One region of the Novosphingobium sp. 9U genome, then DNA from elsewhere that is predicted to be linked to it. Evidence: predicted binding sites of a transcription regulator. Region 1 holds the regulator's gene; each other region holds the start of a gene.

Region 1 (7,953 bases):
CGCGTCGCGGGGGAACCCGCGTTCGGGCAGTAGGGTGCTGCAACGGATCAGGTCATCGTCGTCCCGAGCTCGACCCGGGACGATGCTGATGCTCGCTCTCGCGCTTGCCGCCTGCAGCGACCCGCAGCCCAAAGCCGCTGCCAAGGCCCCGCCGCCGCCACCCTGCTCCAGCGCGACGTTCGAGGGCACTCCGCTCACGCACTGCATCGCAGACCCGGCGCTGCACACCATTCGCATCGTGCTCGGGCCCAAGGGCAAGCCATACCGCAGCCTGTCCGAACTCGCCGTCGCGCTTGGGCCCAAGTCGAGCCAGGTGGCCTTCGCCATGAACGGCGGCATGTTCGACGAAGCGGGCCTGCCGATCGGCTACTACGTCGAGAACGGGACACGCACCCACGCGCTCAATCGCAACGAGGGCTGGGGCAACTTCCACCTCCAGCCCAATGGCGTGTTCTTCGGCACCGGCACCCGCTGGGAAGTCCGCACCGCGGCCGACTTCGAGAGCCACGTCGGGCATCGTCCCCAGTTCGGCACCCAATCCGGCCCGATGCTGGTGATCGCCGGCAAGCTGCACCCGCGCATCGACAACGATGGCCCCTCGCAGAAGCTGCGCAACGCTGTCGGCGTCGACAAGCAGGGCCGCGCGCACTTCGTCATCAGCGAGGCGCCGATCTCCTTCGGCAAGCTCGCCCGCTACTTCCGCGACGAGCTGCACACACCCAACGCCCTCTTCCTCGACGGTAGCGTCTCCTCGCTCTGGGATCCGCGCATGGGCCGCGTCGACGGCGGCCCGCCGCTAGGCCCCCTGATCGTCGTGGAGAAAAAGTTGATCGTCGGCGAGAAAAGGGCGAAGGCACACCCATGATCCTGGTCATCGACAACTACGACAGCTTCACCTGGAACCTGGTCCACTACATCATGGAACTGGGTGCGGAAGTGGAGGTCGTGCGCAACGATGCCCTGTCCGCCGGCCAGGCGATCACCAGCGGCGCACAGGGGTTCCTCATCTCGCCCGGGCCCTGCACGCCCAACGAGGCAGGTATCAGCCTCGACCTCGTCGGCGCTGCGGCTGACGCTAAGCTGCCCCTCCTCGGCGTGTGCCTGGGCCACCAAGCGATCGGCCAGCACTTCGGCGGCAGCGTCGTGCGCGGCGGGCTGATGCATGGCAAGACCTCGCCGGTCACCCACGACGACAGCGGCGTCTTTGCCGGCATCCCGACGCCATTCACCGCCACCCGCTACCACTCGCTGATCGTCGAGGACATTCCGGGAAGCCTGCAGGTCAATGCCCGCTCAGACGATGGCCATGTCATGGGCTTTCGCCATGCCGAACTGCCGATCCACGGCGTGCAGTTCCATCCCGAAAGCATCGCCACCGAGCACGGCCACGCCATGCTCGCAAACTTCCTGAAGCTCTGCGGCATCGACGCCAAGCTGCCCGAACGCCTCGACGCATGAGCGTCCTGACCACGCCCACCGTCGCCGAAACCGAAGAGCTGTTCGGGCGCATGCTCGACGGCGACATGCACGATGCCGAGATCACCGAAGTGCTGCTCGGCATGTCGGACCGCAAGGAAACTGCCGAGGACATCGCGGGTGCCGTGCTCGCCATGCGTGCGCGGATGATCCCGGTGGCGGCGCCCGCCAACGCGATCGACGTCTGCGGCACCGGCGGCGATGGCCAGCACAGCCTCAACGTATCAACGGCCGTCGCGATCGTCGTGGCGGCGTGCGGCGTGCCGGTTGCGAAGCACGGCAACCGCGCGGCCTCGTCCAAGGCTGGCGGCGCCGACACGCTGGAAGCACTCGGCCTCGACCTCGACCGCGCCAGCGAGCGAGCGGAGGAGACGCTGGCAGACATGGGCCTGGCGTTCCTGTTCGCGCAAAAGCACCATCCCGCGCTCGCCCGTATCGCTCCGATCCGCAAGGCCATTGGCAAGCGCACCATCTTCAACCTGACCGGTCCGCTCGCCAACCCGGCCGGCGTAACCCGCCAACTCGTCGGCGTCGCCAACCCCGTCTACGTCCCGATCTATCGCGATGCGATGGCGATGGTCGGCACTGGCGCCGCCCTCGTCGTCGGCGGCGAAGAGGGCCTGGATGAGCTCTCGATCGATGGCGCCAGCGTCGTCGCCGCTCTCAATTGTGCCGACGTCGCAACCCGCATCACCCCGGCTGACGCCGGTCTCGCCAGCCACCCGCTGGAGGAACTGCGCGGCGGCGACGCTGCCTACAACGCAGCCGCCCTGCGCCGATTGCTCGATGGCGAGCCCGGCGCCTATCGCGACGCGGTGCTGTTCAACGCCGCCGCCGCGCTGATCCTGGCGGGCGAGGCAAGCGACTGGCGCGATGGTGTCGAGGAGGCCGCCGAGATCATCGACAAAGGGCTCGCCAAGTCGCTGCTCGACTGCTGGATCCAGACCACCTCCAGCTAACCCCAGCATCTCAGCGGAAATATCGATGTCCGACAAGCTTTCCGAAATCTGCGCCACCAAGCGCGAGGAAGTCACGCAGCGGCAAGGTTATGCGACGATCGCCGACCTCGACGCGCGCGCGACCGAGCAGACCGCACCGCGCGGCTTTCGCCGGGCACTTGAGGCCAAGGCCGGTTCAGGCTTCGCTCTGATTGCAGAGATCAAGAAAGCTTCGCCGTCCAAAGGCTTGATCCGCGACGATTTTCGTCCTGCAGAGCACGCGCTCGCCTACCAGCACGGCGGTGCAGCCTGCCTTTCGGTCCTGACCGACGCTCCGTACTTCCAGGGCCATGAAGACTACCTGATGGACGCGCGCGCAGCCTGCGATCTGCCGGTCTTGCGCAAGGACTTCATGATCGATCCCTGGCAGGTCGCCGAGGCTCGATCCATCGGGGCCGACGCGATCCTGATCATCGTCGCGGCGCTCGACGACACGCAAATGGTGGAGATCGAAGCGGCAGCGATCGAGCGTGGCATGGACGTCCTCGTCGAAGTTCACAATGAGAATGAGATGGACCGTGCTAACGGTTTGAAATCGCGCCTCATCGGCGTCAACAATCGCGATCTCAAGCGCTTCGCCACCGATGTCGCCACCACCGAGCGCCTCGCCCCACTCGCGCCCCAAGGCACGCTGCTGGTGAGCGAAAGCGGGATCAACAGCCACGCCGATCTCCAGCGCCTGGCCACCTGCGGCGCCCGCACCTTCCTCGTGGGCGAGAGCCTCATGCGCCAGCCCGATATCGAGGCTGCCACCCGCACCCTGCTGTTCGGCTGAGCTGCGAACGCCCTGTCCTACAGCGACACGCTCTGGCATGAGACCGGCATGACTCGCCTCGACGCCATCGCCTGCCCTGCCGAAGACCTGGAATCGGCGGAAATACTTTGCTTCTGGACACCGGCAATTGCGGCAACTGGCGCATGAGCAAGTCGCTGACCCACATCGACGCCGAAGGCACTGCGCGCATGGTCGACGTCGGCGCCAAGGCTGAAACGCAGCGCCTCGCAGTCGCTTCGGGGCGCATCCGCATGAGCGCCGAGGCGCTTGCCGCCATCCGCGCTGGCGACGCGCCCAAGGGCGATGTGCTGGGCACTGCCCGGATCGCCGGAATCATGGCCGCCAAGCGCACCGGGGATCTCATTCCCATGTGTCACCCTCTGGCGATCGACGCGGTCAATCTCGACTTCGCCTTCGAGGATGACGCCGTGCGCGCGACCGCCACCGTTTCGCTGACGGGTAGGACGGGCGTCGAGATGGAGGCGATCACCGCCGTCACCATCGCGCTCGTCACCGTCTACGACATGGCGAAGGCGCTCGACAAAGCGATGGTAATCGAAGGCGTGCGCCTGATCGAGAAGCGCGGCGGCAAGTCGGGCCACTGGCGCGCACCGTCAGCATGACTCGCGATCCACCGATCCCGCTGGAGGAGGCGCAGGCCCAACTTCTCGCGCTGGCGAGACCTATGCCGATCGAGCGTGTCGATGCCGACAGCGCGCTCGGCCGCTATCTCGCCGAACCGCTCCATGCCCGCCGAACGCAGCCGCCGGTCGCACTGTCCGCGATGGATGGCTATGCCGTGACCGAGGGCGATCTGGCCGGCCCGTGGCAGGTGATCGGCGAGAGTGCTGCGGGACATCCCTTTTCCGGCACTTTTGAGCCGGGCGAGGCGATCCGCATCTCTACCGGAGCGGTGCTGCCGACCGGCGCAGGTGCCGTCATCCTGCAGGAGGATCTCGCACGCGAAGGCGATCGCCTGACGCTTACCGGCGAGCCGCCCAGGCCTGCACACAAGCACATCCGGCCGTGCGGGATGGACTTCTCGGCCGGCGCCGAGGTTCTGCCGGTCGGCACCCGCATCGGCCCGGCGCAGCTCGCCCTGGCGATCAGCGCGGGCCACGCCTATGTCCCCGTCCGGCGGCGTCCCCGCGTCCTGGTTATGGACAGCGGTGACGAGCTGGCGGCCGATCCCGAAGATTGCGGCGCGCACCAAATCCCGGCCAGCAATGGCGCGATGCTTGCTTCGATGGCGCGCTCGGTCGCCTGCGACGTGCGCCGTATCGGCCCGGTACGCGATACCATGGACGCGCTCGCCGCCGCCTTTGCGCAAGGCGACGATGCCGACGTGATCGTCACCAGCGGCGGCGCATCGGTCGGCGACCATGACCTCGTGCGCCCTGCGTTGGAAGCGTGGGGCGCGCAGATCGGCTTCTGGCGCGTCGCGATCAAGCCCGGCAAACCGATCCTCGTGGCGACCCGGGAGGCCGGCGGCCGGCGCCAGATCATCCTGGGGTTGCCCGGCAATCCGGTCTCCAGCCACGTCACTGCGTACTTGTTCATGCTTCCGCTGCTGCGCGCTCTGTTCGGGGCGGCAGCGCCCCTGCCCCGGTCCGTGACGATGCGCCTGGCCGCACCGCTGCCCGCCAACGGCGGACGCCGGGCGTTCCTGCGCGCGGTCTGGGCCGACGATCTCGTTACCCCGCAGCAACTGCAGGACAGCAGCGCGCTGGCGTCGCTCGCGGCCAGCAATGTCCTTATCGATCGACCCGCAAATGCCGAGCCGGCGGCGGCTGGGGACGCCGTCCGGGCGTACTGGCTCGAAAATGGCGGGACGGCTTGACGACACCATTTTTGTTGCTTAATTGTTCGCCAATTGTTCACGAGAAGAACGCCTGAGGAGGCGGCGGACATGTTGACACGTAAGCAGCACGAATTGCTCCGGTTCATCCAGGTCCGCCTTGAGGAGACGGGCATCTCTCCCAGCTTCGAGGAGATGAAGGAGGCGCTGGATCTCAAGTCCAAGTCGGGCGTACACCGCCTGATCTCCGCACTGGAGGAACGCGGCTTCATCCGGCGCCTGCCCAACCGGGCGCGGGCGCTCGAAGTGCTCAAGCAGCCAGAAAATTTGGGTGCTCGCCCGCCGGCGCCACGTGCTGCTGCGAATACCACCGCCGCGAACAGCAACGATGCGGCGCGGCCGCGTGCGGCGGCTCCGCAGCCTGCGAACGATGTGATAGAGATTCCACTCCACGGCCGCATCGCTGCCGGTGTTCCGATCGAAGCGCTTGAGGGGCAGACCACCCTACCCGTTCCTGCCGCCTTGCTGGGTGCCGGTGAGCACTACGCACTGGAGGTTTCGGGCGATTCTATGATCGAAGCGGGCATCCTGGACGGTGACTTTGCTTTGGTGAAGCGCACCAGCACTGCACGCGATGGCGAGATCGTGGTCGCGCTCGTGCATGGCGAGGAAGCGACGCTCAAGTACTTGCGGCGCGAGAACGGGATGGTGTGCCTCGATCCCGCGAACGCCGCGTATGAGCCGCAGATCTACCGCACCGGTGACGTCGAGGTTCAGGGCAAGCTCGCCGGGCTGCTGCGCCGCTACAACTGAGTGGTGCGCTGATCTCCGGGTCAGCCCGGCGGTTTGGCCGGCGATGCTGGTGTGGCAGTCGGGCGAGGTCGCTTAGGCCTGTCCTCGACCACGCGCCACCAGCCATGATCGCCTTCGCCCTCGGCTACGGTGCGGACATGCGGCGCGCTCAAGTCGATGGCGAGGCCGCCTGTGCGGGCCAGCAGATTGCGATCGGCCTTGAGCCAGCGAGGCTGGCAACTGCGCGGAAGCCAACGATCCGCGACGACCAGGTCGACCCGCTCGCAGACCGCCGCCAGGGATCGTTCGGGGAGCACACCGTGCCCGAGTGTTAGCAACAGCCGCCATTCGCGGCCGCCCCGGGCTACCACAATCACGCAAGCATCGGAATTGCACCGCGCGCCCGGCCATGACGAAATGAGGACAGGCGCGCCGCTCATCCCAGCGATCTCGGTCAGGTTGTCGCGTACGAAGTCGCTCCTGGTCTCGCGCAAAATGTACAGGGTGGTGCCGTCGCCGGACATCAGACCGACATGCCGGCCATCCGAGGACACCAGCACATCGGCGGGGCGAGCGGCAAGCAGCAGGGCCACGCCGGCGCAAACAGGAAGCAGCCCAAGCCAGCGCACCTTGCTGCTCCACAATCCCAGCCAGAGTGCCCCGGCCACGAACAGCGCGAGCGCTTCACCGCCGAATGCCGGCATCACGGTCACCGACCCGGGCCTGCTCGCAACCCAGTGCGCGATGCCGGTCAGCAAGGCTACCGATTGGCTCGCGATCCACCATGCCGGTGCGCCCAGACCGACGACGTCGAGTACCAGCGCACCGAGCACCGCGGGCATGATCACCAGCGTCGTCAACGGGATGGCGACGATGTTGGCCAAAGCGCCGTAGAGTCCCGCGCGATGAAAATGGTACAAGCCGATCGGCATCAACGCCAACTCAATGACGACACCGGTGAGCAGCAGAATCGCGAGATGACGAAGTGCCCGCAGCAGCAGGCTCTCCTCGCGGGGCGCGATGAACGCGCGGATCGGTGCCGCACCCGACAGGGCGACGATCGCCAGAACCGCGGCAAAGCTCATCTGAAAGCTGGGTCCGATCACCGCCTCGGGCCATAGGAGCAGCACGAGGAAGGCCGCTATCGCCAGCATCCGCAGCGACAGCGCCTCACGGCCGAGCGCCAATGCGGCGAGGACGAGCAAGGCGCCGATGCAGGATCGCACGGTGGGGACTTGAGAGCCGCTGACGAGCGTGTAGCCAAGGCCAGCCAGGGCGCCGAACCCGGCAGCGATGACCGGCAAGCGCACGCGCAAGGTCAGCCATGGCCATAGTGCAAGCAGCCGCAGCGCAACGAAGTACACAGCGCCGATTACTGCGCTGACATGGAGCCCACTGATGGAGAGCAGATGCGCAAGGCCAGAGTCGCGCATCGCCTCTGTGTCCCCATCCGTGATCCCGCCCATGTCGCCAGTGACCAGCGCCGCGGCAATGCCCGCCTCGCTTGCATCGAGGCGAGCCCGCACATGCTCGTTCAGTGCGCTTTGCACTCCGCTCAGCCACACACCACCGCGTCCGCGCTCCAGCACGATCGGAGGTGATAGCGCAGACCCGGTCGCCGCCAGCCCGCTGAACCAGGCCGTGCGCGCGAAGTTGTAGCCGCCTGGCAGCATCGGCGCCGCGGGTGGTACCAAGCGCGCCCGAACCTGGACCAAAGCACCGGCGCGCAAAGGCCGCCCACCCGAACCCTGGTTATCGGACAGGTTCAAGCGAACGCGGATTGCGCGCGCCGTCTCAGGCTCCCGTGCTGCGAGGATGATGCGTGTGCGCTGCTGCGCAGGCTGCGGCTCCACTGCCAGGATCCGCCCTGTCAGCGTCGATACCATGGGCCGGGCAATCGGCTGAGCGCCCACGAGATGCGAGCGCATCCACACCGAACCACACCCGGCGGCGAGTACCAAAGGCACGATGATCCCGGCCGACCTCAGGTAAGGATAGTTGCCGCTGGATCGGAGGATTGCAGCGCAAGTCGCCGAGACAGCGAGGCAAAGCGCGAGCAGCGCCAACCACTGCCCGGCATGCGGGAGAGCGAACCAGAGGACGATCCCGCTGCC
Region 2 (7,953 bases), 270 kb from region 1:
GCAGCGGGTTGTTGCAGTGATCGGCCCGAGCGACCGTGGTCGGCAGCAGGTCCTCGGACAGGCGGTGCAGTTCGTGCGTGGCGTCGGTCATGTGCGCGGCGATGACGTGGATCACCTCGTCGTCGTACTCGACCCGGCCGCGCACCTCCATCAATCGCGCGCCCATGACGACGCGGCGCTGCTTCTCCTTGAGGTCGGGCCAGACCACCAGGTTCACGACGCCGGTCTCGTCCTCCAGGGTGATGAAGCACACGCCCTTGGCGCTGCCCGGCCGCTGCCGGATCAGCACCACGCCCGCGACTTGCACCATGGAGCGGAACTTGCGGCTGCGCAGGTCGCAGGCCCGCACGAAGCCGCGATCGGCGAGGCTTGCGCGCAGGAATGCGAGTGGATGCGCCTTCAAGCTGAGCCGCTGGGTCTGGTAGTCCGCCACCACTTCCTCGCTCAGCGGCATGGCTGGCAATCGGGTGAGCGCCCTCTCCGCCCCCTCGTCCCGTGCTGCGGCCGCAGCGAACAGCGGCAAGTCGGGCGCGGCGATCAAGCTGCGTGCGTCCCACAAGGCTTGCCGGCGCGACAGGTTCATGGACCCGAACGCATCTGCCGCGGCCAACCGCTCGATCAACGCCGGCGAGATTCCCGCCCGCTCGCGCAGCTCGCCCACGTCGCGGAACGGACCGCCCTCCGCCCGCGCCGTGACGATCCGCGCGGCGGCGGCTTCGGGAAAGCCGTCGATCTGGCGCAGGCCCAAACGAAGCGCGATGTGCTTGTCCAATCTTCCTTGATCCTCCCCTGCAAGGGGAGGGGGACCGCCAGCGTAGCTGGTGGTGGAGGGGTGTAACCCTCGCGGTTGAGCACTCGACTGGCGGTTACACCCCTCCGTTAGCCGCTGCGCGGCTGCCACCTCCCCTTGCAGGGGAGGATCTGACCTACCCTCCAGCGTGCAGTCCCAATCGCTGCCATTCACGTCGGCCGGCAGCACCGCCACCCCATGCTCCTTCACATCGCGCACGATCTGCGCCGGCGCATAGAAGCCCATCGGCTGCGAATTCAGCAGCGCGCAGCCGAACGCGGCGGGAAAGTGGCACTTCAGCCAGCTGGAGACATAGACCAGATGCGCGAAGCTGGCGGCGTGGCTCTCGGGAAAGCCATATTCGCCAAATCCCTTGATCTGGTTGAAACAACGCTCTGAAAAGTCGGGATCGTAGCCCCGCTCGATCATCCTTCCGACCATCCGCTCCTGCAACTTGTCGACCATGCCGCGCGAACGGAATGTCGCCATCGCCTTGCGCAACAGGTTGGCCTCCGTGCTCGAGAACTTGGCGGCATCAAGCGCGATCTTCATCGCCTGCTCCTGGAAAATCGGCACGCCCAGCGTGCGGCCCAGGATCGATGAAAGCTCGTCAGGAGGCCCATGCTGTGGTGACGGCGCAGGGATCACCACCTGCTCGCCCCCGCGCCGCCGCTTGAGATAGGGATGCACCATGTCCCCCTGGATCGGACCTGGCCGCACGATCGCGACCTGAATGACCAGGTCGTAGAACTCGCGCGGGCGCAGGCGCGGCAGCATGTTCATCTGTGCCCGGCTCTCCACCTGGAACACGCCCAGCGAGTCCCCCTTCTGGAGCATCGCGTAGACTTCAGGATCCTCACGCGGGACTGTGGCGAGCGTCAGGCTCTGGTTATGATGGCTCTCCAGCAAATCGAGGCACTTGGCTATGCAGGTCAGCATGCCCAAGGCCAGTACGTCGACCTTCAGGATGCCCAATTCATTGATGTCGTCCTTGTCCCACTCGATGAAGCTGCGATCCGGCATGGCGCCATTGCCGATCGGCACGCTTTCGAGCAGCGGACCTTTGGTGAGGATGAAGCCGCCGACATGCTGGCTAAGATGCCGGGGCATGCCAATCATTTGCTCCGTAAGCTTCAGTACGCGGCGTAGGGTCGGATCAGTTGCATCCATGCCGGTTTCGGTCACGTGCTTGTCGCCGATCTCCTTGCCCCAGCCGCCCCATACCGTGCGCGCCAAGGCAGCTGTGACATCCTCGGTCAGCCCCATGGCCTTGCCGACCTCGCGAATGGCCATGCGCGGGCGATAGTGAATGACGGTGGCGCACAAGCCAGCCCGATCGCGGCCATAGCGTTCGTAGATGTGCTGGATGACCTCCTCACGCCGCTCGTGCTCGAAATCTATGTCGATATCGGGTGGTTCGTTCCGGTCTGCGGAGATGAAGCGTTCGAACAGCAGCGAATGCTGCGCGGGATCGACGGACGTTATCTCCAGACAATAACAGACAGCCGAATTCGCAGCCGATCCTCTGCCTTGGCACAATATAGGGGGATCGCATTTTCTGGCAAAATCAACGATCTCCTTGATCGTCAGGAAGTATCTTGCCAGCTTCATCTGAGCGATCAAGGCAAGTTCCTTGACCAACGAGTCCGTTACGGCCTCAGGTGTGCCGGCGGGGTAGCGGCGAGCAGCACCTTCCCAAGTGAGCTTTGTCAAATAGGCTTGCGGATCGAGACCCTCCGGGCAGATCTCCTCGGGGTATTCGTATTGCAACTCCGTCAGACAGAAGCTGCAAGCATCGGCCAATTCGCGTGCCGCAAGGATGGCGTGGGGCCACCGGGCAAAAAGTTGTACCATCTCTTCGGGAGATTTAAGATGCCGTTCGGCATTAGGTTCAAGCAGCCAACCTGCTTGTGCCACCGTGGTCTTGTGACGGATGGCCGTCATCACATCCTGAAGCGGCCGACGTTCAGGTTCGTGATATAGCACGTCATTGGTGGCCAGTATGCAAAGCCCGTTGGCACGCGCCAGGGCGTCTAGTGTTTCAATACGAACAAGATCGTCGCCCGTGTGGACGTAGGATGCCGCGATGTGGCGCATCGTGGGTAATGACACGGCAAGATGTGCCACAAGTTCATCAAAGGCCAAGGTTTTGAGCTGGCGCCTGGGCAGATGTTCGGCGTCTCTGTCAGCGGAGATTGGGACCACGTTGCTAAGAACGTGAAGTTCATGCCTCGCTTGCAGATCACGCGGGGGCATCAGGATAAGGTGCAAGCCTTCCGAGTGCTCTGAGAGCATATCCAACGTGATCTCACAGACACCCTTATCTTGCCATCCTCCAGACAGCGTTCCCATGCGACCCGCTGATATCAATCGACTTAAACGGCCGTAGGCGGCACGATCGGACGGATAGGCGAGGAAGGCGAGACCTTCGACGGTTTCTATGCGGCAGCCGATTACCGGGCGGCGCTTGTATTTCACGGCTTCGGAATGGATGCGCACGACACCCGCCATCGAATTCACGTCAGCGATGCCGATTGCATCGTAGCCGAGCTGCAGAGCCCGCTCGACCAGCTGCGCGGCATCGGAAGCGCCACGCAGGAACGAGAAGCAACTTGCGATGCCCAACTCCACGAACGGTGCACGCTCTGGTGGCCCGACAGTGTCGGGATCGATGGCAATACGACGGCGGTCAGGGGTTAGCGGGGCTTCGGGCATGATCGATCAACGGAATTTCAGGAATGATCGTTCCTGATATGTTCTGTTGATGGTCGAGGCTAGAGCGGGAGAGGCTGCTTATCCACAAGCACTACGGAGGTGATTGAAGAGGTAGCAGGCCACGTCGTCCCGGGCTTGACCCGGGACCGGTTTAGCCATGTCGCGACCTCGCGCCAGGCCGCTTTCGCGCAAGTTCGCGAGATCTTGGAACCGGTCCCGGGGCGAACCCGGGACGACCTTGGCCGAAGCGGCCCTACTCCGCCAAGCCAGCCCAGACGCTCTTGATGCGTTCGAAGAAGCCCTTCGATCCGGGGCATTCGTCGCCCGTCTCGGTGTCCTGCAGCTCGCGCAGGAGTTCCTTCTGGCGCGCCGAAAGCTTGGTGGGGGTCTCGACCGAGATCTCGATCACCATGTCACCCCGACCGCGGCCCTGGAGCACCGGCATGCCGGCGCCGCGCTTGCGCAGCTGCTTGCCTGACTGGATGCCGGCGGGGATGTCGATCGCCAGGCGCTCACCGTCAATGCCGGGGATCTCGATATCGCCGCCGAGTGCCGCCGTCGTGAAGGTGATCGGCACGCGCGTGACCAGCGTTGTGCCGTCCCGCTCGAACACGGCATGGCGCTTGACGTGGAGGAAGATGTAGAGGTCGCCCGGAGGTGCGCCGAACGGTCCGGCCTCACCCTTGCCCGACAGGCGGATGCGCGTGCCGGAATCCACGCCGGGCGGAATGTCGACCTCCAGCGTCTGCGGTTTGTCGACGCGGCCTTCGCCCCGGCAGACGCGGCAGGGCTTCTCGATCACCTCACCGCGGCCATGGCACGTGGGACAGGTGCGCTCGACCACGAAGAAGCCCTGTTGAGCGCGGACCTTGCCGTGGCCGCCGCACATGGTGCAGCGGCGCGAGCCCGTGCCGGGCTCCGCACCGGAGCCATGGCACGGATCGCATACGGCCGAGACTTCGATCTCGATTTCCGTCTTCTTTCCATGGAATGCCTCTTCGAGGCTGATCTCCATGTCGTAGCGTAAGTCGGCGCCGCGACGCGCCTGCTGGCGGCCACCGCCGCCAAAAGCCTGGCCGAAGATGGACTCGAAGATGTCGCCGATATCGCCGAAGTCGCCCTGCCCGCCGCCGCCGGGTCCGCCGTTCTGGAACGCCGCATGGCCGTAGCGATCGTAGGCCGCGCGCTTCTGCGGGTCCTTGAGGCAATCGTAGGCGACGCTGATCATCTTGAAGCGGGTCTCCGCTTCCTTGTCGCCCGGGTTCTTGTCCGGGTGCCACTTCATGGCGAGCTTGCGGTACGACGACTTGATCGTCTTGTCGTCGGCCGTGCGCTCGCACTCGAGCAGTTCGTAGAAATCGATTTCAGTTGCTGACACGTGTGTTCACCCCACCTGAAACACTAACCGCCGCCGGCGCGTATTGCACCAGCGGCGGCCAGGGTTTTCATCAGGTTATCAGCCCTTGTTCTCGTCCACTTCCGAGAACTCGGCATCGACCACGTCATCGTCGCCACCGGCGCGCGCCGCTGCCGCTTCGGCGGCCGGCGAAGCAGCAGAAGCCTGCTCCTTCTCGTAGATCGCCTGGCCCAGCTTCATCGCCACTTCGGTCAGCGCCTGCGACTTGGCCGTGATCTCGGCGGTGTCGCCGCCCTCGATCGCAGTCTTGGTCGACGCAATCGCCGCCTCGATCTCGGACTTCAGCGAAGCGTCGATCTTGTCGCCATGCTCAGACAGCTGCTGCTCGGTCGCATGGACGAGACTGTCGGCGTTGTTCTTCGCCTCGGCACCCTCGCGGCGCTTCTTGTCCTCTTCGGCGAACTTCTCCGCGTCACGGACCATCTGGTCGATGTCGCTGTCCGAGAGACCACCCGAAGCCTGGATGCGGATCTGCTGCTCCTTGCCCGTCCCCTTGTCCTTGGCGGACACGTTGACGATGCCGTTGGCGTCGATGTCGAAGGTCACCTCGATCTGCGGCACGCCGCGACGCGCCGGCGGGATGCCGACGAGGTCGAACTGGCCCAGGATCTTGTTGTCCGCCGCCATCTCGCGCTCGCCCTGGAACACGCGGATCGTCACCGCCTGCTGGTTATCCTCGGCGGTCGAGTAGACCTGGCTCTTCTTGGTCGGGATCGTCGTGTTGCGGTCGATCATCTTGGTCATGATGCCGCCCAGCGTCTCGATGCCCAGCGAAAGCGGGGTCACGTCGAGCAGCAGCACGTCCTTGACGTCGCCCTGGAGCACGCCGGCCTGAATCGCGGCACCCATCGCGACCACCTCATCGGGGTTCACACCGGTGTGCGGGTCCTTGCCGAAGAAGTCCTTCACGACTTCGCGGACCTTAGGCATGCGGGTCATGCCGCCGACCAGCACGACATCGTCGATGTCCTTGGCCGAGAGGCCGGCATCGGCGATCGCCTTGCGGCAAGGCTCCAGCGTGCGCTGGATCAGGTCGGCGACCATCTTCTCCAGATCGGCGCGGGTGACCGTCTCGACCAGGTGCAACGGAGTGGTGCTGCCACCTTCCATGCGCGCGGTGATGAAGGGCAGGTTGATCTCGGTCGTCGCAGTGGACGACAGCTCGATCTTGGCCTTCTCGGCCGCCTCCTTGAGGCGCTGAAGAGCGAGCTTGTCGGTCTTCAGGTCCATGTTCTCCTTGGCCTTGAACTTGTCGGCCAGCCACTCGACCAGCTTGGAGTCGAAGTCCTCACCACCCAGGAAGGTGTCGCCGTTGGTGCTCTTCACCTCGAACACGCCGTCGCCGATCTCGAGGATCGAGACGTCGAAGGTGCCGCCGCCAAGGTCATAGACCGCGATGGTCTTGCCGTCCTGCTTGTCCAGGCCATAGGCGAGTGCCGCCGCGGTCGGCTCGTTGATGATGCGCAGCACTTCAAGGCCCGCGATCTGGCCGGCGTCCTTGGTCGCCTGGCGCTGCGCGTCGTTGAAGTAGGCCGGCACGGTGATGACCGCCTGCGTGACCGTCTCACCCAGGTAGCCCTCGGCGGTTTCCTTCATCTTCTGCAGGATGAAGGCGCTGATCTGCGACGGGCTGTAGTCCTCGCCGCCGGCGCTGACCCACGCGTCGCCGTTCTTGCCACGGGTGATCGTGTACGGAACCAGCTCGGTGTCCTTCTTGGTCACCGGGTCGTCGAAGCGGCGGCCGATCAGGCGCTTCACCGCGAAAATCGTGTTGTCGCCATTGGTGACCGCCTGGCGCTTCGCGGGCTGGCCGATCAGGCGCTCTCCGTCACGCGTGAACGCGACGATCGAAGGCGTGGTGCGCGCGCCTTCGGAATTCTCGATGACCTTGGGCTTGCCGCCGTCCATGACCGCGATGCAGCTGTTGGTCGTGCCAAGGTCGATACCGATTACTTTAGCCATTATCCCCATTCCTCACGTCAAATGTAGACACCGCGCGGATCGCCTCCCCCTGCGGAGCAAGGCGGCTTGGCGGCTCGGTGACGTCCCTCTCGGGCATGTCGTCGGCGGGCGATATAGGGCGGGTTTTGCTTGGCACAAGAGCGGTGTGCAGGCATGAGACAGCCCGAAATCGCACCAATATGCAGAGGGTAACCGTCATGAGAATGCACCGTGCCACCTTGCTGACGGCGCTGCTGGTCACCGCTGCCGCGCTGTCGGGGTGCAAGGGCTCGCAGGCGCCCGACGCGCAGGGTAGCGCGGGTGCGAGTGAGAGCGCCGATGCCCTCGGCCCCGACGCTAAGCCGGGCGTGACGGCGGGTGCGGCCCGCCTGGTGCTGCCGGTGGTGCCGGGCCGACCGGGCGTTGCCTACTTCCGCGTCGCCAACAACACGCCCGGCAAGATCACACTGGCGGGCGTGCACGTGCAAGGCGTCGGCAAAGCGGAGATGCACCGCACGTCGGGCGGCCACATGGCGCCGGTCGCGACGGTGGACATCGCAGGGGGCGCTTCGATCGCCTTCGTGCCGGGCGGGCTGCATGTCATGGCGTTCGATATCGATCCCAGCCTCAAGGCCGGCGGTCAGAGCGAACTGACGCTGACCTTTGCCGATGGCGACAAGATCTCGATACCGGCAAAAGTTGAAGCCATGGGCGCCGACGCTGGCGGCATGGCGGGGATGAACCACTGAGCGAGCCGGCGCCCGATTGCACGTGCCTGCCCGGCGGGCAGCGACCGCTCACCCCCGGCGAGCGCGCGTTGATCCGCTCGGTCTTCGGCAAAGAGATCGACTGCAAGCCGGTACGGGTGAAGCGCCGCCGCTGGTTCCCGTTCCAGCCGGTGAACACGCTGATGGCACCGACCGGCCACGTCCACTTCCACCCGCGCTCGTCGCTTTATGTAGATGATTTTGCGCATGCTAGCCTGCAGGCGCAGGCGCTGTTCCTGCATGAGATGACGCACGTCTGGCAAACCCAGCATCGCGGCCGCTGGTACTTGCCCCTGATGCGCCATCCGCTGTGCCGCTACGAT
Region 3 (7,953 bases), 380 kb from region 1:
CGTTGCGGTAGACCGGGTCGTTCCAGTCCGGCACCCGGTCCCATTCGTCGCGCTCGTCCTCGCAGCCCCATTCCTCCGCCTCGTCGACCACCTCGACCCAGTCGGGGAACACCTCCCGGCTCTCGGCGGCGACTGCGGTGTCGACGGCGGCGCAGGCGCGTGGGTGCCAGGCGTCCCACTCGGCGAGCGGGGCGTCGAACCAGGACGTGTAGAGCGTTTCAGGCTCATCCGCCTTCGTGGCGAGTGCGGCGTCGAACTCCTCGCGCCATTGCCGGTGCGCGTCGTTGTAGGCGCGATCGGCCGTCCGGTTGGCCCAGACCTCGCGCGCATGGGGGAGCAGCGGGTCGGGATCGGCCCAGGTCTCGCCGTGATCGCGCAAGCCCTCCTCCGGCCCCTCGCCCGCGACGGTGGCGAGCAGTTCGTCGAAGCGCTCGGCGTGCAAGCCCGCGTCCTCCGCCTCCGCCGCCTTGTCGAGCCGCGCAAGGTGGGCGAGCAGCAGGCGCGCGTCATACCGCGTCTTCACGCCGACCCGCTCGCCCCGGAACCACACCTGTTCCTCGATCCCGTCGATTGCCTGCGTGGCGAGCACTTGCGCTGCGACTTCGCGCGCGAGCACCAGCGCCGCCGCCCAGGCCGCCCGGAACGGCCGCTCCCGCCGCCGCACGAGATAGGCCGACTGGTGCGTCATCCCCACCCGCGCCGCCGAGGCGCGCACGTTCCCCGTCTCGGCCAGATGATGCAAAAACGCCGCCTTGCGCGCCGGCGTCCAGGAGTTGTGATTGCGAGCAGGCGGAGCGGTGGCGAGCCCCTCCTCTTCGGGGGAGGGGCTGGGGTTGGGGCTCTCCCCAGGCGCAGCGCCGGAGCCTCCTGCGCGCGATGGTGCGCAGTCATCCCCCGGCAACCCGATATCCCGATCGGCGGGGATCCACCCCCGCCCGAATGAGGTAGGACCTCGCGCCGGAGTGCCGTCCCCAGCCTCATGCACCCCGGAGCCACCGGACGCCCGAGCGCCGAGGCCCTGCGGATTGAATGTGTCGAACATGGTTCACCTCGCGAGCAAGAGCGACCTCGACTCGCCGCCCAACGGCGCGCCGAGGTGAACCAGGTTGGTTATATTACATCAGGGGCTGTAGGAAAATGGTTTTTGTACAAGCGGCAGACGTTCCAAGTGCGACTATGTTCTTGCCTTGTTCCGTAGTCTTGACGCAAAAGCGCTTGCCAACTGTGGACAAGTAGTCCCGCCGTTCTGTGGATAGTGAAAGGTCAACGCTCGTTGGCACTCCAAGTTTGGCGTACGCGGGCGCGAGGATTTGTGAGATTATATAGGATGGATGATCAACGGAGTATTCAAGCGCCCGTGACCTCAGCCCCTTATGATATCAAGGGCTTGGCGAACTTGCTTCTCGACTGGGCAGACGCCGAGAGCATCACAATGACCCCTATGAAGCTCCAGAAGCTTCTATATTTCTGTCATGCAGACTATTTGCGGGCGATGGGGAAACCTCTGGTCCGTCAAGATTTCGAAGCCTGGGATTACGGACCGGTTGAACCTAGCGTCTTCGCCGAATTTAAGAGTAGCAGCAAGTCGCCGATAAAGACCCGCGCCATGCAGTTCGTTCCGGCTACTGGCGAACGAGTTCTTGCTGAGCCGAAGGTTGATGATAGCGACCTTAAGTTACTACGGTCATTATACAACATCTACAAGCACGCGAGTGCGACCGCTCTATCGGATCTTTCACATGAAACGCGTGGTCCTTGGGCTGTGGCCCGCCACTTGTTTAACGAAGGCCGGAATGCAGATCGGCGAATGTCAGCAAAGTTAATTATTCGTTATCACCAGCGGGGCCCGCTCAGCTGATTGACAAATCCGTTCCCGATCTGTTTTCTGTAGGCAGATCGGAGAGTGTGTTTATGTCCCGCTCGAATGCGCCCCTGGCATTGTCTGTTGCGAATGTGACAGAGCCTGGTGACGTTGAAGCTACAGCCTCCAAAATTATGGAACTCGACAAGGGCGGGTTCGGCTTTAGTCACGACTTCACCTGGGATCTAATGCCGAAAGCACTTCGAGGTATCTTCGAGCCGGCTGCGATCCGACAGATGATTTTGGCTCGCCCACGCCGGATCATAGATTGCGTCGTCGCGCTTTTCGAACTCGGTATCTCACGTCCGGTGGAAGGTAGATCCTTTGCTGATTTTCCTGACGCCGGGCTGCGTAGCATCAGCATGATCGAATGGGGACCTAATATCCTTGTTCGAGTCAAGGCAGCTTGCTGGTATGTCAATGACCGAGGGCAGCCAGTCATACCGCTACTTCAACCCCGAAAAGCTCCACTAAGCATAGAGAAACGTGCTGTATACCTAGCCTTAGGACGACAAGCGCACTGCAAGGGGGACTGGATCGCTGCTCGTACAGAATTGATTGATCTGTCTTCTGAAGGCCGCAACGAAGTTCAGGCGGTTGTGACGTCTGAAGACGATTTACCTCACATTTCTGATGAACTCCTTGGAGAGTACGTGAGGACCTATGTCGCTGCGAAGAAGATGGCTGACGCGGTCAAGGTCGAACGCCCGAAAAAGCCCAAGGATCGAGGCATGGGAGATTTGTTCCCCCCTGCAGAATGAGCTTGATGACTAGTTGAATCGTCAACAATGACTGACTTCGACCTCATCTTCGCCCTGCTCAGCCTGCTGCTCGGCCTCTCGATCGCCGAGCTGCTGAGTGGTTTTGCGCGCATCCTGCGGCTGCAGGCGCGGCAGCGGGCGGCGGCGAAGGGGGCGCTCAGGGTCAACGATGCCGACGATGCGCCGCCGCCGGTGCGGGTGGGGCTGCTGGTTCCGCTGCTCGGGGCCTTCGTGCTGCTCGACCAGCTCTCGTTCTTCACCGCCGCCTATGCCTATCGCAACGCGATCCCGGCCAACATGTTCTGGCTGCTGGCGATCACCCTGGTGGTGGGCGGCTACTACGTCGTTGCCACGCTGATCTTTCCCGAGGAGCCGGGCGACTGGCCCGACTTTGACCGCTACTACGACGAGCACAATCGCGTGGTGCTGGGCTTCGCGCTGTTCACGCAAGGGGCGCAGCTGCTGATGAACGCGCTGGTGCCCCGCGCCGAAAAGGGCGTGCTCGACACCGCACCGACACCGCCGGCGCTGCTGGCGTTCATGCTGGTGCTGGTCTTCGCCACCTTCCCGCTGCTGATCGCGACTTATCGCGCGCGCAACCGGCGCACCAATGCGGTGCTGCTCGGCACCCTCGTCGGCCAGCGCCTGCTGATCGCCGCGCTCAGCCTGTGGCTTGCGCCCAAGGGGATGGCGTAGAGCTCTGCGCTGCGGCGATCACACGGAGCGTCGCTCGCTTCGATTTCTGGGAGCGCGAGGGCGATGGCCCTCGCATCTTCCTGTTTGTCTCCGCGTCTACGTGAACCGTCCTTCTCCGGCGTTCGCACGAGAGGGCGCGGCATGGCGGAACCGGTCCCGGATCAAGTCCGGGACGACGGGCTCGGCTAGTCCGCGTTCACTCTGCCCTTCTCCAACAACGGCTTCAAATACCGCCCGGTAAAGCTTGCCGGGTTGGCCGCGACCTGCTCGGGCGTGCCGGTGGCGACGATCTCGCCGCCGCGGACGCCGCCTTCGGGGCCGAGGTCGATGATCCAGTCGGCCACCTTGATGACGTCGAGGTTGTGCTCGATCACCACCACCGAGTTGCCTTGGTCCACGAGGCGCTGGAGCACTTCGAGGAGCTTGCGCACGTCCTCGAAGTGCAGGCCGGTGGTCGGCTCGTCGAGGATGTAGAGCGTCTGCCCGGTGGAGCGGCGGGCGAGCTCCTTGGCGAGCTTCACGCGCTGCGCCTCGCCGCCCGACAGCGTGGTCGCCTGCTGGCCGACCTTGACGTAGCCCAGGCCCACTTCGTTCAGCATGTGCATGCGGTCGCGGATCGGGGGGACGGCCTTGAAGAACTCCTCGGCATCCTCGATCGTCATGTCGAGCACGTCGGCGATGGACTTGTCCTTGAACTTCACCTCCAGCGTCTCGCGGTTGTAGCGCTTTCCGTGGCACTCCTCGCACGTGACGTAGACGTCGGGCAGGAAGTGCATCTCGATCTTGATCAGGCCGTCGCCCTGGCACGCCTCGCAGCGGCCGCCCTTGACGTTGAAGCTGAAGCGCCCCGGCTTGTAGCCGCGCGCGGCGCTTTCGGGCAGGCCGGCGAACCAGTCGCGGATGATGGTGAAGGCGCCGGTGTAAGTCGCCGGGTTGGAGCGCGGGGTACGGCCGATCGGCGACTGGTCGATCTCGATGACCTTGTCGCAGTTCTCCAGCCCGGTGATCCTGTCGTGCGCGCCCGCGATCACCCGCGCGCCGTTGAGCTGACGCGAGGCGCCGGCCTGCAGCGTGTCGATGGTGAGCGAGCTCTTGCCAGAGCCCGACACGCCGGTGACGCAGCAGAAGGTGCCGAGCGGGAACTTGGCGGTCACCCCCTTGAGGTTGTTGGCGCGCGCGTTCTCGACGGTGACGAACTTCTTGTTGCCCTTGCGGCGCTTGGCCGGGACCTCGATCTCGCGCGTGCCGTTGAGGTAGGCGGCGGTGAGGCTGGTCTTGCTTTTCAGCACCTGCTTGAGCGTGCCTTCGGCCACCACCTCGCCGCCGTGGACGCCGGCGCCGGGGCCGAGGTCGACGATGTAGTCGGCGGCGCGGATCGCGTCCTCGTCATGCTCGACGACGATGACGGTGTTGCCCAGGTCGCGCAGGCGCTTGAGGGTGGCGAGCAGCATGTCGTTGTCGCGCTGGTGCAGGCCGATCGAGGGTTCGTCGAGCACGTAGAGCACGCCCGAGAGCCCCGAGCCGATCTGGCTGGCGAGGCGGATGCGCTGGCTCTCGCCGCCACTGAGAGTGCCGCTGGTGCGGTCGAGGTTCAGGTAGTCCAGCCCGACGTTGTTGAGGAAGCCCAGCCGCTCGTTGATCTCCTTGAGGATGGCCTTGGCGATCTGGCTCTGCTGCGGGGTGAGCTTGGCGTCCAGTTCGCCGAACCAGGCGTGCGCGTCCGACACCGAGAGGCGCGCGGCGGTGGCGATGTCGCTCTGCGCGATCTTCACCGACAGCGCCTCGGGCTTGAGGCGCTTGCCGTGGCAGGTCTCGCACGGCTGCGCGGTCTGGAACTTGCCCAGCTCCTCGCGCATCCAGGCGCTGTCGGTCTGGAGCATGCGGCGGTTGAGGTTGCCGATCACGCCCTCGAACGCCTTGTTGACGGTGTAGCTCTTGCGCCCGTCCTTGAAGGTGAGCGGGACGGCCTTGCCCTTGGTGCCGAACAGGATGGCGTCGCGGTGTTCCTCGGGCAGGTCCTCCCACTTGGTCTCCAGCTTGAAGCCGAAATGCTCGGCGAGACTGGTGAGGACCTGCATGTAGTAGGGGCTAGGCGGGTTCGACTTGGCCCAGGGCACCACCGCGCCCTGCTTGAGGCTGAGGCCTTCGTTGGGGACCACCAGCTGGGGATCGAACAGCAGCTTCTCGCCCAGGCCGTCGCAGGCCGGACACGCGCCTTGCGGGGCGTTGAAGGAGAACAGGCGCGGCTCGATCTCCTCGATGGTGAAGCCGCTGACGGGGCAGGCGAACTTCTCGGAGAAGACGATGCGGTTGGGGGGGAGGCCGGCGCCTTTCAGCGCAGTGCCCTCGCCCCCTTCGCGGCCGGGCACGTTGCCGTCGGCCAGGTCGATGTAGGCCAGCCCCTCGGCCAGCTTGAGCGCCTGCTCGAACGAGTCCGCCAAGCGCGTCTGTATCCCGTCCTTCACGGCAATGCGGTCGATCACCACTTCGATGTCGTGCTTGTACTTCTTGTCGAGCGCGGGCGCGTCCTCGATCTGGTACATTTCGCCATCAACGCGGACGCGGGCGTAGCCGGCGCGCTGCCATTCGAGCAGTTCCTTGCGGTACTCACCCTTGCGACCGCGCACGACCGGCGCCAGCAGGTAGGCGCGCGTGCCCTCGGGCAGCGCCATCACGCGATCCACCATGTTGGAGACCGTCTGCGCCTCGATCGGCAGGCCGGTCGCGGGCGAATACGGAACTCCCACCCGCGCCCACAGCAGGCGCATATAGTCCCAGATCTCGGTCACCGTGGCGACGGTCGAGCGCGGGTTGCGGCTGGTGGTCTTCTGCTCGATCGAGATCGCGGGGCTCAAGCCGTCGATGTGCTCGACATCGGGCTTCTGCATCATCTCGAGGAACTGGCGCGCATAGGCGCTCAAGCTCTCGACATAGCGACGCTGACCTTCCGCATAGATCGTGTCGAACGCCAGGCTCGACTTGCCCGAGCCCGACAGCCCGGTGATGACGATCAGCTTGTCGCGCGGCAGCGCGATGTCCACGCCCTTGAGGTTATGCTCGCGCGCGCCGCGCACGGTGATGTGGGTCAAGCTCATGCGGGAAGTCTGTTCCAGATTTGTTCGCGCCGATCAAGCGGGGCGGCGGTCCGGGGCAGTAGATGGGGTGCGTTCGGCTCATCGCAATGGCTTTGCGGAGCGCCCCGTTTGCAGGCATGTTCCTGCCACAACCAACGGGGATCGCGGGGAAAAGACATGAGGATCGGGGCCTGGCTCTGCGCGGCAAGCGCCGCAGCGACGATGCTGCCGCAAGGCGCGCTGGCGGACAATCCGCATGATCCGACGATGACCCCCGAGGCGATCGCGCGCGACCGTGAGACGATCCGCAAGATGAACCTCGATCAGCTCGCCTACGTCCGGCAACGGGACGCGCGCTATGCGGGTGGCTGGCAAGATTATGCTGAAGCACGGCCTGAGCGGCGCCTTAAGGAAGCAGACGATTATGGTGCGCGCAGCCAGGCCTATGCGCAGGACTTAGCCCGTTATCGCGAAGAACGCCGGCGCTATGATCGTGAGATGGCGCAGTGGGAGCAGGATCGCGCAGCCTGCCCGACGGGGTACGACTGCGGGTACTGAGCGTGGTTGAGGTGCGCTCGTAGCGACTCGTAAGTACTCAGGTGACCTGCGGTCTTGGTTGGTGCGCTTCCACAAGCTGAGCCCTAGCGGTGTGGATTGAGGCCGCTTGTTTGCGGCTGAGCCAGTGCGAGCTGGACCTGTACGGACCAATCGGGCGCGATCCCTTCCATGCCAAAAGCGCAAGCCTGTCAAGGGCTCCAGCGATCGCGCGGCTTTACTTGCCGCCGACCCGGCATCGGCCAATTGGACGACATCGCCTCCGCCTTCCGAGCAGCAATCGCTCTGGGACGAGGTAAGCAAGGTTGTCCTGCCATCCCACACGCAGCTAGGATGACCCCATGAACCACAAGTTGCTTCTCGCCGCCGCCCTTCTTGCCACCTCCCTGCCCGCACACGCCAAGGTCACCGTCGATCCTGCGCGCATCACGCGCGATGTGAAGACGCTCGCATCCGATGCGTTCGAAGGCCGCGCGCCCGGCACCAAGGGCGAGGAGCGCACGATCGGCTACCTGATCGCGCGCATGCAAGAGGCGGGGCTGGAGCCCGGCGGACCCGACGGCCAGTGGCTGCAGACCGTGCCGCTGCTGCACACCACGTTGGGCCAGGGGACGATGCGCTTCGGCGGCACGCCGGTCACGCCTGGCAAGGAAATCTATGTCTCCACCCTGCGCCCTGACGATGCCGCGCGGATCGACAAGGCACCGCTGGTCTTCGTCGGCTACGGAGTCTCTGCGCCTGAGCGCCAGTGGGACGACTTCAAGGGCCAGGACCTGAAAGGCAAGGTCGCGGTCATCCTGATCAACGACCCCGACTTCGCCGCCACGCCGGGCGACGCCGTCGCCGGCAAGTTCGGCGGGCGGACGATGACCTACTACGGCCGCTGGACCTACAAGTTCGAGGAAGCCGCCCGCCGCGGCGCGATCGGCGCGCTGATCGTCCACGACACGCCCGGTGCCGGCTATGGCTGGAACGTCGTAACCAGCCCGCGCGGTGAGAACTACGA
Region 4 (7,953 bases), 140 kb from region 1:
TCGAGGGTGAATACCATGTCAGAACGGGACCGGGCCGCAAGCCCACCGGTGAAGTCATTCGGTCCTATTACCCGCGCATAGTCGAGGCCGAACTCGTAGAGCGCGCACGAGCGGCGATCAGGACGCGGATGGGTAGTGGTGGGGCTAAGTCTGGTGAGGCGCAAAACCTTTTCGGCGGTATCGCCTCCTGCTCCGTCTGTAAGGGCAGCGTGGGGCGCACGCTCACGGGAAACGGGCGCGGGAGGCGCTATGCCTACCTCGAATGCAGGAACGCCCGCTATGGCATTTGTAAGGCCAAAGGGAAGATACGCTACGATCACGTCGAAGCGTCTGTGCTTGAGAAGCTTCTTCATCTGGCGCTTGATGACACACACTTCATCGCCCCCGATGATGTTGCGCCACTGGCTTCGCGGCTGGCGAATGCTCGCAAACGTGCTGAAGAACTCACTCAGGAAGCCGCTAACCTTATTGCAGTATTGCGGAAGCTACCGGAAAGCGCCGCAACGTTGACGGCCTTGGCCGACATAGAGGCAGAGAAAGCCGCCACCGTTGCCGAGATATCGAAGGCCGAGATCGAACTTGATATCGCACGCGGCAAGGTGTCGCCGGGTGAGCACCTGATCCGAGTGAACGACGTGCGCGATTTGCTCACCGCCGAAGACGATGAGGCACGGTTCGCGGCACGGCTTCGAGTGAAAGCTGCCTTTCAAAACCTGATTGACGGGATCGAGTTCGATCCGCTTCGGGGCGTTGCGACGGTCAGATTGGTGAGCGGATTGGGCGCGATGCATATCACTTCGGACGGTCGGGCGGGCTTTCTCGATCTCGTGCGTGAAGGCCGCGACTACTCCGACACTCCCCTCGCCAAGGACTTCATTCGCCGTCGCGATGCGAAAAAGCCGCGAGCGCGGTAGAGCCTTCATTCGCTTGCACCACAGGACATAACTGAAGCGGCAGCATCATCTGACGAGCGTCTCGACAAGGCGGATCGGGAGCGTCGAGGTGCGAGTAGACCAGCGTGGCAAGCTCATCGGCGGCACGCTCCCGTAAACGCTCATCTGGCGCGGTCAGGCCAGCGCGACACCATCCGGGTGACTCTAAGAGTAGAAGCTCTGCGATGCGTTCTTGGCTGATGATCATGCGAATCCCCGTTCGACCTGATTAGAACATAACGGGAACGATTCAAACCCTCTAACAGCTTCGTTAAAAACGCATCGGATCGCGGGATCGCGGGTTGAAGGGATGACAGAACGTGCAAACGGCTCTGTTCATGAGGTGCGATGATGGACGAGCAGACAACCAAACAGGTCAAGATATTTGCGGAAGCTGGTGCGCTAAAGTCGGCACTTTTCGTGTCGGCGCTCGCACAGTTGCGGCAATTCCCTTGGAGCAGGATGCTCGCTGGCACGATAACGGCTTTGGCAGCAGCGAAGGCCACCCTTCCCCTACTTGTTAGGTAGCCTCATGATCTCCGCTCAAGCTGCCGTCACATCACTCCAGTCGATGCCGATGGCAACCGCGATCTCGGCGAGGTTAGAGGCAGTGCCGAGCGCGGCCTTTGCACCCATTCGCCGACCTTCGATCCGCGAGCCGATCATCGTCCATTGCTCGACCATCGCCATGACTTCGTGCGCCAGCGCGGCAACGGTCATGTCACGAGCGCTCGCTTCAGCCGATAGGAATGGGACAGCAGAGGAGTTATCGGCGATGTAGGCCCGCGCTTCCGCTGCCTTCGTGGTATAAGTTAGCATCTGCGCCGCCCCATCGCTGACAAAGCGTAGACGGACCATCTCGGCGGCGCGATCCACCTGCTTGGCGGCAAGAGCTTTGATCATCTCAATATCGAGATCAGCCCCCCGCAGCGCCCCTTGCGGGACTACCATCGTGGCGAGTCCGTCGTCGAGAACTTGGATTGCGGCAGAGCCCTCGGGCCCTTGTCCGCGCCATTTTACATCACCCGAAGCGTTGTCGAAAACTACATAATATTCCATTGTCCATTTAGGTGTCCAACTTAACGCTTAAATTCTTTAATGATGATTGTGCAGTCGATGAATCCGGGACCATCTTGGCTGGTTCCGTCCTGCCGGGTATCAAAAACGACGGTGACCGGAGATGAAGACCCACCAGCAAGGCGAGTTAGACTGTAGGTGTTCGACTGGTTATTTTTACCCAAGCGAATGCCTCCCGCAATCATATAATTGCCGATATAAAGATCGCCAAGTGCCCGTATCGATGTCCCTGCCGGAACATCGGCGATGCCCGATATCGTGACTTCCAGCAAAGACTCTGCGCTTCTTGGCTGATGGGACAGAGAAAACGATATTGGGAAGTTGCCGGAGCTTGTCATGGTGCTGGCGGCAGTGATGCCATTCTGCTGGATAGCTCCCGTAAGAACACTACCGCTGACAAGCACATTTCCAGAGACAGAAAGATCACCGATGATGTCCACACCAGAGGCGAGGTTCCCATTATTGTCGTAGGCATACACAGTAAGCTGAGCCCTGCCGTTTCCGGCAGTGGCCTCCTTGGACCATCTCGCGCCGCTCACCCGATCGAGCGCCGTCGCCGCGACTTGCTCGACAGTATTAAGCCGTGAGGTTTGCCCACCAGTCGTGGCCTCAAGATTATCCAGCCGTTGCGCTACAGCTTGGTTCGCGCTGGCAGCGGCTTCCTCGACTTGGCTGATCCTCGCGCTGGCATCGTTGGCGTATGACGCTGATAGTGACGCGCTTGTAGATGCCTGCGACGCCTTTTCAGTCGCAACGGCAGCCGCACCGGACGCAGTTGAGGCGGAGTTCTCTGCGTCGCCCGCCCGAATGCTCGCTGTGTTGGCGTGACCGGATGCCGCCGAGGCGTAGCTGCCCGCCTCACCAGCCTTGATCTCCGCATTGGAGTAGCTCGTGCTTGCCGCATCGGCAAAATCCTTAGCGCGACGCTCGGCTGTGATGTCTTCAATCCGAATGGATCGCCAGTTTACCCCGTGATCGCTCGCGTCCCATGGTCCATCCGACTGGAGGAAAGGTCGGGCGGCGACAGCACCCTGTGGCACGACGATTTCGCCGGAAAAATCAGCATAGCCCGCGTAGGGACCGCCCGCTGGGACCAGCGGATAGCGATGGCTACCATCAGGCATGAGACACTGAAGGCCAGCGCGTCCGATATAGGCTCCAAACGCGGCGGCATTACCAGAAACACGGAAGCGTCGATCCGACCAGTCGCCGGGGATGAACTCACCTTCGAAGACGTCACGGTTGGTTTGTTGCAGGACATAGAAGCCGCCCGCGCCGTCATCTCGTAGAACCTGTGCTTGTCCGTCCCACGAGCCACGGCCACGCTCGTCAAAGGCGCTACGGCCCACAATGTTATTGGTTGCACGTCCAGCCGCATCAAGGGCGAAGGTAGAAGCTCGCACCTGAGAAGTCTGTGCCGCCGATGCAGCGATTCCTGCATCATTGGCTTTTGCCGATGCTGTGCCCGCCGACGTGTTCGCAGCCGATGCGGCATTCTCAGCAGTTGTCCGGGCACTGGCGGCAAGATTGGCTTGCTCGCTTGCGGTCGCTGCCGAACCCGAAGCGTTGGCAGCAAAGGTGCTCGCCTGATTGCGGAAAGTCTCAGCCTGCCCCGCCTGAGTGAAGGAGCTTTGGTAAGCGCCCTCTGCCGCACTGCGAGCCGCGTCCGCGTTCTGCGCCGCTGTCTGCGCGTTCGCATCATGTTGTGCCGCTGAACTGGCGCTTGCTGCGGCAGATGCGGTAGTCCCATACACGCCAACAAGATCATTGATCGAACTCGTGAGCGAAGTCGTTAGGGTATTGATGCCGCCAATCGCCGCATGAGCTTGCTCGATCCGCTGAACGACCAAGTTGCCGGTGCTGGTCCCCACCACGGTATCGCCGGGTGCGCCAACCGTAGCGTTATCCTCGGGCTTCTTGTCACCGTAGACGCCGTTCCAGCTATTGAGATTGTTCGTGCTGGTGATGACATCGGAATTCGACCACGGCCCACGAACACCATTGTCCATGACATAGCGGGCACGAACATTGATCGCCGCGCCGCCGACTTCCGCGCTGAACAGATAGGTGCCCGTGTTCTCGATCCTGCCGCCCTGCTCCGTCCAGACATTGGAAGTCGCGAGCTTGGTGTTGATCTCAACTTCCGAGACGCGCGCGGACGTTGATGGCGTCCAAGTCACTTGAACAAAGGATGTCGTTACTCCGTTCGCGCCTTCCTGATTGAGCGTCGAAAGCGAGAGGCCCATCACGACTTCCGCAAGGGCAGGATCATATTCTTCGTTCAGCAGGTTCGCGGGTGGCGGTGTATACTCCTGTGAGTCCCACGCATAGATTTCACTATCGTCTTCGCGCAGCGACATCTGGAAGATCAGATCATGAGCTTCGCTCTGGCTGATGACGCGAAAGCGCTTGTTGTTCCAGCCATGGCGCGGGTGGGAAAGGGTGACGATATCGCCGACTTGGACCGCAAAAGCTCTTGGGCCGAACACACCTGTGAAGATGCCACCCCACTTCTCTGCATAGAGTCTTTGCTTGCTGATACGCTGGCAGGCTTCCGCGCTGTCGATAAGTCCGTAATCGATGCTGAGAGTTCGCGGGATATTGTCGAACATGGGATCAACTTCGATCCGCCCCCAATCTGCGAGCGTGTAGAGAGTCGAAGGATCGGCGAAGCGTCCCTTGATGATGTTAAATCGTTCGCGTGAGGTCGGCGATGGATTCCAGTTGTCGGTGCCGATCAAGTCATCATCGCTGAACGCGAACGGCACTGATAGCGTGTCGTCGTAGCCGCCAATCAAGTTGAACACGCCACCGGTATCGACCAGCACCGTGCTGCCCATCGTGGCGCAGATGGCGTTCACAACTGTCTCGTGGCTATCGCCGGTCGAGAAGATGCCATCTACGAGATACTTTGGCGTGGTTCCCCCAGCTTTGAGCGTCACCGGCTCTTCGCAAAGGTTGGCGTAGCGGATGAAGCTGGCGAAATCGATCTTCTCGGGCGGCAGGCCCCATCCCCAAGCGAGCTTCCCATTGATCCTGTAGCCGATGAGATATGTGATTAGCGCCAGCGCGGGATTGCGCCCGATGTCCACGCCACCGACTGTGAACGCCCACGTCGATTGATCACCGACGCGCATCGTGCCGCTACCGCCGCGCGTGCTGTCGCGGCGCGGATCATATACGAGACAACCATCAACGACGGTGGTGATGCGCGACGGCAAGCCATCAGGGAAAACCTTGGCCTTGTCCGTGCGGAAGGTGATGACCGAATATGCGCAGCCGACGAACGTGGAGGTGCTCGACCAGTAAGCCCCGGACCCGACCGCACGACCATTGCTCGGCGTGCCTTCCAAACACGTCGAGAGTTCGACGATACCGCTGGCGTATTTGCCGGTGACGCTCGCACCGTTGTGGCTCAACTCGTTGTTGAGGTAGACGGATCGAACCGCGCTAATCTTATGGCTGGCGTTTGCGACGACGAGGGAGAGGCGGTCCTTGTCCTTCCCCCAAGTCTCTTTGAAGCGGACATCCTGACCGGCGCTCGTGCGTCCAAAGACGATCTTGCGCGGAGCGGTCGTGTCGATGTTGAGGTTGAGCCGGTCAGCTCGGCTCTGGCTCGCTTTCGGAACCGGGAGCAGCAAACTCGATGCTGCCGCCAATGCCATCGAAATTCCGATGCTGACGAGCGTGCTCGATATTGCTGCCGCAGTGACGGTAATCCCGGCACTTGCCGCCGCAGTCGCGAGGAATGCGCCGATCTGCGGAGCAAAGACGACCATCGCGACGGCGGCGGCGACGATCAGGACGGTTTTGACAACCTTCGACACCTTAGTGGCCCACGAGCCAACAGCGGTCACATAACAGGGTTGGCCACGGGATCAGCCCTTCCCGGCTCTTGGTGATATCGTCGGGCGCAAGAGGCTGACCGAAGTCGTCGAGCGCGCCGACAAACAAGCTCATCGACCCCGCACAGATGCCGAGCGAGCCCTTGTGCATCACCACATCGCCACGCTTGCCGAAGGCGACGTGACGGTGCCGACCAAGGCACGCAGAGACTGTCTTCAAGAGTGTCCCGGCACCGTGCTCGCGAAGAACTACAGCGGCAGACTTAGCATTCGTGTAAGTGCCGCGAAGTTCGGCGGCGAAGTCGTGCCCCGTAATGCGCTGGACGGCACTCGCAGCGAAAAGTGTGCAGTCATGAATTCCATACTCGAACTTCTTCTCAGCGCACGTGTCGAGGTAGGTGCGAAGCCTGTCTTCCCAATCTTCGTATCTTTCGAGTTTAGTCTTGCCCATCGACTATTTAGCCGATGCGTGCTCCATCATTCCGAAGCTTGTCTGCCGCCATATCCATAGCCGATGGAAGCACTTGCGGATGAAACCTTACCCGGCTGCGCGTTCATGCTTGATGCCATGTAGTCTTGCGACGTGTCCGTGGCATCGAACCGCTTTTGATCACTGTAGGTGCTTTGCGTCGTGCTCGATGCCGCCGCTGCGTAAGCTTCAATCGTAAGTTTGAATGTCTGCCCGTCAGCGCCGTTCGAGACTTCAAGGTTGTCCATTTGTCCTGAACGGATGCGCTTGAACAGCCACTGCGAAGGTGTGCCGATGCCGGGTTTGGAGATCATGACCGCGCGCCAGATGGTGGCTGGTCGTGCCATATACTCGGCCTCGTAGACGGCAGCATTGGCGAGCGCCTGCGGAACAGAGTCGGGGATCGCCAGCGTCATCTCGAAAGCTTCCGAGCCGCTATAGCTATAGGCGTTTTCGCCCACCTCAGCGACGATACCTTGCGCGATGGGAAAGAAGGTCTTTCCGTTGAGCAGTGTGTCAGCGTTACCATTGACACTGATGGCGAAGCTACCTGACCAAACGCAGATGGTCTCACTGGCGAAGTCGAGCCGCGCCATCAGGGCGGTTTGAATGCCGCTCTTGGACAGAGCGTCGAGCCATGCCTGATCGATACCGGGGCGCATTACAGCGCCTCCACAGCCACAAGGGTCGAGAACTCCGGCGCTCGGTCGAAGTCCACCTGATAGCCGGTCCCACTCTCAGCCATCATCAGGCGGAAGATGCCACGCGGGTTGGATGTGTTGATCGTCGTGCCAACTGGCTTGCCCGCGCCTAGCGGAGGATTGAATTCGACCACCGCCCTCCCCTGACCATCTGCCGTGGCGGCCACTACGCTCAAGCGGACAAGCTGGTCAGCGATGCTGACAAACTGTCCCAGTAGTAGACCAGTCGGGGCGTTAGCTGCGAAGCCCGCAATGCTCACGATGTTCGACATCGGGAAGGCACCCGCAGCGAGGGTCAGCGTGCGAGGGATCGCCACCACACCTGTGTTGGGGCTGTAGAAGAACGTTCCCGTAGAGCCGTTCAACGAGTCGAGCCACGCGCTGTGCGCCATCGCCTTGTTAGGCGACATTCTCGGGAAGTTAAGTTCGAGCGCCCAATACGAGTAATTATTTACGACGCTGGTAGCGCCACTGTATGGTGACGCTTGAACCGATTGTTTGTTGACTAGCGCAAGGCGCTCGCTTGAAGGCGTAGCGGGTGTAAAGTTGATAGGATAGTTTGGCACGAACTATTTAGTGCCGCAGCTTTCGCTTGCCTTATTTCACCCCTGCTTGCCTTATTTCAGAATATAAATATGGCGGAGAGAACTGCTGCGGCGGTATACTCTCTCAAGATAATACCACCACCCGGAGTTACCATGAAGCGGATGCCGGGACCGCGAAGCTGCCTCGGGGTGATTGATTTCCTTGGAGGTGTAGTAGGTGGAACGGCGCGAGTGTCGAGCGCAGGCGGGAAGCCCCAACCAGTGACACCACTACGGGCGACTAGCGTTGGCCGTAGATGCAAATGACGGGCGCTCTATCCACGCTGATAACGCCCGGTTCCAAGATCGTCAGAGTTAACGGCGGCGGCTTGGGGCGATCCACCA

The links. The regulator LexA, encoded in region 1, represses DNA repair genes until DNA is damaged. The targets are predictions, from matches to a motif close to GTTCCNCNCTTGTTCT.
Region 2: a site for LexA is predicted at 3,535-3,550, ahead of GV044_RS05635 (error-prone DNA polymerase). Genes of this name have one in related genera too.
Region 3: a site for LexA is predicted at 6,425-6,440, ahead of uvrA (excinuclease ABC subunit UvrA). Genes of this name have one in related genera too.
Region 4: a site for LexA is predicted at 1,164-1,179, ahead of GV044_RS06235 (DUF6771 family protein). Genes of this name have one in related genera too.

What each region holds. Positions count from the first base shown of each region.
Region 1 is NZ_LR732469.1:1,509,227-1,517,179, forward strand. Features, by position in the region: gene GV044_RS06955 (anthranilate synthase component I family protein) at 1-33, shown strand, start outside; gene GV044_RS06960 (phosphodiester glycosidase family protein) at 89-865, shown strand; gene GV044_RS06965 (aminodeoxychorismate/anthranilate synthase component II) at 862-1,458, shown strand; gene trpD (anthranilate phosphoribosyltransferase) at 1,455-2,435, shown strand; gene trpC (indole-3-glycerol phosphate synthase TrpC) at 2,461-3,249, shown strand; gene moaC (cyclic pyranopterin monophosphate synthase MoaC) at 3,393-3,872, shown strand; gene glp (gephyrin-like molybdotransferase Glp) at 3,869-5,089, shown strand; gene lexA (transcriptional repressor LexA) at 5,159-5,860, shown strand; gene GV044_RS06995 (ComEC/Rec2 family competence protein) at 5,881-7,953, opposite strand, start outside.
Region 2 is NZ_LR732469.1:1,239,061-1,247,013, reverse strand. Features, by position in the region: gene GV044_RS05635 (error-prone DNA polymerase) at 1-3,505, opposite strand, end outside; gene dnaJ (molecular chaperone DnaJ) at 3,759-4,883, opposite strand; gene dnaK (molecular chaperone DnaK) at 4,962-6,884, opposite strand; gene GV044_RS05620 (copper chaperone PCu(A)C) at 7,088-7,612, shown strand; gene GV044_RS05615 (vgr related protein) at 7,681-7,953, shown strand, end outside.
Region 3 is NZ_LR732469.1:1,125,213-1,133,165, reverse strand. Features, by position in the region: gene GV044_RS05150 (Panacea domain-containing protein) at 1,328-1,858, shown strand; gene GV044_RS05145 (hypothetical protein) at 1,996-2,622, shown strand; gene GV044_RS05140 (hypothetical protein) at 2,650-3,318, shown strand; gene uvrA (excinuclease ABC subunit UvrA) at 3,504-6,413, opposite strand; gene GV044_RS05130 (hypothetical protein) at 6,570-6,950, shown strand; gene GV044_RS05125 (M28 family metallopeptidase) at 7,289-7,953, shown strand, end outside.
Region 4 is NZ_LR732469.1:1,364,505-1,372,457, forward strand. Features, by position in the region: gene GV044_RS06230 (recombinase family protein) at 1-914, shown strand, start outside; gene GV044_RS06235 (DUF6771 family protein) at 874-1,140, opposite strand; gene GV044_RS06240 (hypothetical protein) at 1,476-1,808, opposite strand; gene GV044_RS06245 (hypothetical protein) at 2,012-5,836, opposite strand; gene GV044_RS06250 (hypothetical protein) at 5,838-6,305, opposite strand; gene GV044_RS06255 (hypothetical protein) at 6,332-6,985, opposite strand; gene GV044_RS06260 (hypothetical protein) at 6,985-7,416, opposite strand.